DNA from 2 places in the Streptomyces sp. NPDC001315 genome. Region 1 is predicted to be linked to the other one. Evidence: riboswitches for the same ligand, from Rfam matches in the RefSeq annotation. Region 1 holds a riboswitch; the other holds the start of a gene.

Evidence for each region. A riboswitch is a leader RNA that binds a small molecule or an ion and turns the genes downstream of it on or off. The one in region 1 is predicted to bind ZMP and ZTP.
Region 2: linked by a shared signal. The riboswitch ahead of ACFY16_RS29365 (bifunctional 5,10-methylenetetrahydrofolate dehydrogenase/5,10-methenyltetrahydrofolate cyclohydrolase) and the one ahead of ACFY16_RS38785 (glycine hydroxymethyltransferase) in region 1 are both predicted to bind ZMP and ZTP.

The regions. Positions count from the first base shown of each region.
Region 1 covers NZ_JBIAWZ010000028.1:26,870-29,306, reverse strand. Annotated here, with positions in the region: gene rocD (ornithine--oxo-acid transaminase) at 1-1,168, opposite strand, end outside; ZMP/ZTP riboswitch at 1,260-1,348, shown strand; gene ACFY16_RS38785 (glycine hydroxymethyltransferase) at 1,389-2,437, shown strand, end outside.
Region 2 covers NZ_JBIAWZ010000013.1:87,688-90,124, reverse strand. Annotated here, with positions in the region: gene ACFY16_RS29375 (glycoside hydrolase family 15 protein) at 1-186, shown strand, start outside; gene ACFY16_RS29370 (SDR family oxidoreductase) at 265-1,104, opposite strand; ZMP/ZTP riboswitch at 1,322-1,406, shown strand; gene ACFY16_RS29365 (bifunctional 5,10-methylenetetrahydrofolate dehydrogenase/5,10-methenyltetrahydrofolate cyclohydrolase) at 1,429-2,277, shown strand; gene ACFY16_RS29360 (CU044_5270 family protein) at 2,278-2,437, opposite strand, start outside.

The sequences.
Region 1 (2,437 bases):
AGTCCAGGTCCTCCTTCCCGATCACCAGCGGCGGCGCGATCCTGATCGTCGAGCCGTGCGTGTCCTTCACCAGGACACCCCGGTCCATCAGCCTCTCGGAGACCGCCCGGCCCGTCCCGTACGCCGGAGCGATGTCGACGCCGGCCCACAGTCCGCGCCCGCGTACCGCCGTCACCCGCCCGGTGCCGGTCAGCGTGGCCAGCTCCCGGAGCAGATGCCCGCCCAGCTCGGTGGCCCGCGCCTGGTACTCGCCCGACCGCAGCATGGCGATCACCTCCAGCGCCACCGCGCAGGCCAGCGGATTCCCGCCGAACGTCGACCCGTGCTCCTCGGGCCGGAACACCCCCAGCACCCCGGCGTTCGACACCACCGCCGACACCGGCACGATCCCGCCGCCCAGCGCCTTGCCCAGCACATACACATCGGGCACCACGCCCTCGTGCTCGCACGCGAACGTCCGCCCCGTCCTGCCCAGCCCCGACTGGATCTCGTCGGCGACGAACAGCACGTTCCGCTCCCGCGTCAGCTCCCGCACCGCCGGCAGATAACCGGCCGGCGGCACCAGCACCCCCGCCTCACCCTGGATCGGCTCGAGCAGCACGGCCACCGTGTTCTCGGTCAGCGCCGCCCGCATCGCCGTGAGATCCCCGTAGGGCACGATCTCGAAGCCCGGCGTGTACGGCCCGAAGTCGGCCCGCGCCTCCGGGTCGGTCGAGAAGCTGATGACCGTCGTCGTACGGCCGTGGAAGTTGTTGCCCGCGACCACGATCTTCGCCATCTCGCCCGGCACACCCTTGACCCGGTAGCCCCACTTCCGGGCCGTTTTCACGGCCGTCTCCACCGCCTCCACGCCCGTGTTCATCGGCAGCACCATCTCCATCCCGCACAGCTCGGCGAGCTCCGTGCAGAACGCCCCGAACCGGTCGTGGTAGAACGCCCGGGATGTCAGCGTCACCCGTTCCAGTTGTGCCTTCGCCGCCTCGATCAGCCGCCGGTTGCCGTGCCCGAAGTTGAGCGCCGAGTAACCGGCCAGCAGATCCAGATAGCGGCGTCCCTCGATGTCCGTCATCCAGGCGCCGTCCGCCGTGGCCACGACGACCGGCAGTGGGTGGTAGTTGTGCGCGCTGTGCGCCTCAGCAGCGGCGATCAGCGATTCTGTAGCGGTCACGGGATCTCCAGAAGTCAGGCTCACCCCCTTCCTATCGTCGCTCGCATGGTGGACGCGGGACCTTGGCCCCGCGACGCGCCCGGTAGGCTTTCCGGCAGGCCGTGACTGGCGCGCTGGGATGGGACGGACCATCGGGGAGCGGCCTGTGAATGATCAGTGCCGTGCGCCTGGGCCGACCCGTGAACCGTGACCGTGCAAGCCACGCCGCCCGGAGGCCGAGATGACAGAGCAGCAGCCCCTCTCCACCGAGTCCACCGCCTTCCGCGCCGCCCTCGACGTGATCCGCGCCGTCGAGCCGCGCGTCGCCGACGCCATCGGCCAGGAGGTCGCCGACCAGCGCGAGATGCTCAAGCTGATCGCCTCCGAGAACTACGCCTCCCCGGCCACCCTCCTGGCCATGGGCAACTGGTTCAGCGACAAGTACGCCGAGGGCACCGTGGGCCGCCGCTTCTACGCCGGCTGTCGCAACGTCGACACCGTCGAGTCCCTCGCCGCCGAACACGCCAAGGAGCTGTTCGGCGCCCGCCACGCCTACGTCCAGCCGCACTCCGGCATCGACGCCAACCTCGTCGCCTTCTGGGCCGTCCTCGCCCAGCGCGTCGAGGCTCCCGCCCTGGAGAAGGCCGGCGTCCGCCAGGTCAACGACCTCTCCGAGGCCGACTGGGCCGAACTGCGCCGCGCCTTCGGCAACCAGCGCATGCTCGGCATGTCCCTGGACGCCGGTGGCCACCTCACCCATGGCTTCCGCCCGAACATCTCCGGCAAGATGTTCGACCAGCGCTCCTACGGCACCGACCCGGCCACCGGCCTGATCGACTACGAGGCCCTGCGCACCTCTGCCCGCGAGTTCAAGCCGCTGATCATCGTGGCCGGCTACTCCGCCTACCCCCGTCTCGTGAACTTCCGCGTCATGCGCGAGATCGCCGACGAGGTCGGTGCCACGCTCATGGTCGACATGGCGCACTTCGCGGGCCTGGTCGCCGGCAAGGTCCTCACCGGCGACTTCGACCCGGTCCCGCACGCCCAGATCGTCACCACGACCACCCACAAGTCGCTGCGCGGTCCGCGCGGCGGCATGGTCCTGTGCGACGACTCCCTCAAGGACCAGGTCGACCGCGGCTGCCCGATGGTCCTCGGCGGCCCGCTCCCGCACGTCATGGCCGCCAAGGCCGTTGCCCTCGCCGAGGCGCGTCAGCCCGCCTTCCAGGACTACGCCCAGCGCATCGTCGACAACTCCCGGGCGCTGGCGGAAGGCCTCATGCGGCGGGG
Region 2 (2,437 bases), on a different contig from region 1:
GCGGGGCGAATCGACCAGGCGAGGCTGGTGTTCGAGAAGATGATGGGCTACGCCAACCACCTCGGCCTGTTCTCCGAGGAGATCGACCCCACGGGCCGTCAACTGGGCAACTTTCCCCAGGCGTTCACCCATCTCGCCCTGATCGACGCGGCCATCACCCTGAACGCGGCTCTTGATCGCCGGTAGCCGATTCGCGGCGCATGCGCCGGGCGACGGGACCGTGGTGCGTGCGAGTCCCTCGTGGGCCGACGCGAGTGAGGTGGGTCAGCCACCGGTGGCGAAGCCCGGGAAGAGCGTCATCCCGCCGTCCACGTAGAGAGTGGTGCCCACGACGTAATCCATGAGGTCGGAGGCAAGGCCGACGGCCGCGTGGGCGATGTCCTCGGGTTCGCCGACGCGGTTGTAGGGGATCAGCCGCAGGAGATCCTCCTCGGCCTGCGGTGTCTCCCAGGCACTGCGGTTGATGGGGGTCTTGATGGCCCCCGGGGCGACCGCGTTCACCCGGATCTTCTTCGGAGCGAGCTCCTGCGCCAGCGTCTGCATCATCATCTGCACCCCGCCCTTGGAGGAGGCGTAGTTGACGTGCCCCGCCCACGGGATGATCTGGTGCACCGAGCTCATGCAGATGATCTTCCCCGCCGCGCGCGAGACTTCGGGGACCACACCCCGCCGCAGGAACTCCTTGGTCGCCTCACGGGCACAGAGGAACTGCCCGGTGAGGTTCACGTCCAGGACCTTCTGCCACTGGGCGAGCGTCATGTCGGTGAACGGGGCGTCGCGCTGCAGTCCGGCATTGGCGACCAGAATGTCGATCGTGCCGAACTCCTCGACCATCCGGTTCACCATGGCGACGACCTGGCCCTCGTCCGACACGTCGGCCTCGTAGGCCGCCGCCCGCACGCCGAAGGAGGAGATCTCCTCGACCACCTTTTCGGCCTCCTCGCGGCCGGCGACGTAGTTCACGACCACGTCGGCCCCGGCCCGGCCCAGAGCTACGGCCGTGGCCATGCCGATTCCGGAGTTCGCGCCCGTGACCAGCGCCTTCTGGCCCCTGAGCAGGTGCTGGGGGATCACTCCCCGCGGTGCGCCCTCGGTGGAACTCACGATGACTCTCTCCTCCACTGCTTGGCCCGGAACAGCCGGGCCGGGGCCCGGAGGTTCAGGGCCACACAATCACCGTGGCAGAGCACCGGCACACCGAGTGCGCCTGAGTTGCGCTGACCGACCTAAAAGCTTCGCCCGGTCGGAGGCGAGCTCGTCGGCGGGTGCAGCCCAGCCGCTCCAGGGGTGAGCACTCCCTCGTACGGCCTCGGTTAGGCTGGTGGCGGGCCGTGACTGGCGCTGAGGTGGAGCACCACCGGGGAGCGGCTCCGGAGAAGTCGATGCCGTGCGCCTGGGCGACAAGGTCAACCTGCTCAGGAGTGGATCATGACTCAGGCCCGGCTCATGGACGGCACCGCGCTCGCCCGGCGGATCGTGGAGGAGACCGCCGAGCGCGCGGCCGACCTCACCGAGCGCACCGGTGCGGCGCCCTGTCTGGCGACGGTGCTGGTCGGCGCGGACCCCGCGTCCGTCACGTACGTCCGGATGAAGCAGAACCGCTGCCGCAAGGCCGGCATCGACTCGCGGCACGTGGAACTGCCCGCGGAGACGACCACCGAGGAGCTGGTCGGCACACTCCGAGCGCTCTCCGCCGACCCCTCCGTGCACGGCATCCTGCTCCAGCACCCGGTCGGCGACCACATCGACGAGCGAGCCGCTTTCGAGGCGATCGCGCCGGAGAAGGACGTCGACGGCGTGACCTTCGCGTCGTTCGCGACGATGAGTTTCGGTCTGCCGGGCTTCGTGTCCTGCACGCCCGGCGGGATCATGCGCCTGCTCGACGAGTACGAGGTCGACCCCGCCGGGAAGCGCGCCGTCGTGGTGGGCCGCAGCGCCATTCTCGGCAAGCCGGCCGGCATGCTGCTGCTCGCCCGGAACGCGACGGTGACGTACGCCCACTCCCGCACCCGGGACCTCTCGTCGGTCGTCCGCGAGGCTGACATCGTGGTCGCCGCCGTGGGCCGGCCGCAGCTGGTCAAGGGCGTCGACATCAAGCCCGGCGCCGTGGTGATCGACGCGGGCTACAACGCCGGGAACGTAGGCGACGTCGACTTCGACTCGGCGCTGGAGCGGGCGTCGCTCATCACCCCGGTGCCGGGCGGCGTCGGTCCGATGACCATCGCCACGCTGCTGGAGCAGACCGTGGACGCGGCCGCCCGGCAGCTCGGGGTGTGATCAGCGCATCCAGGCGCTGTACTCCATGACATCGCCGGCCGTCACGCCGTACTCGGGCTGGTCACTGGTGAATGTGGTCTCCAGTCCGAGGACGGTGCCGGTGGCGGGGTCCATGATCAGCATCTGGCGGAGGCCGACGGCCTCGTACACGTACGCCTGA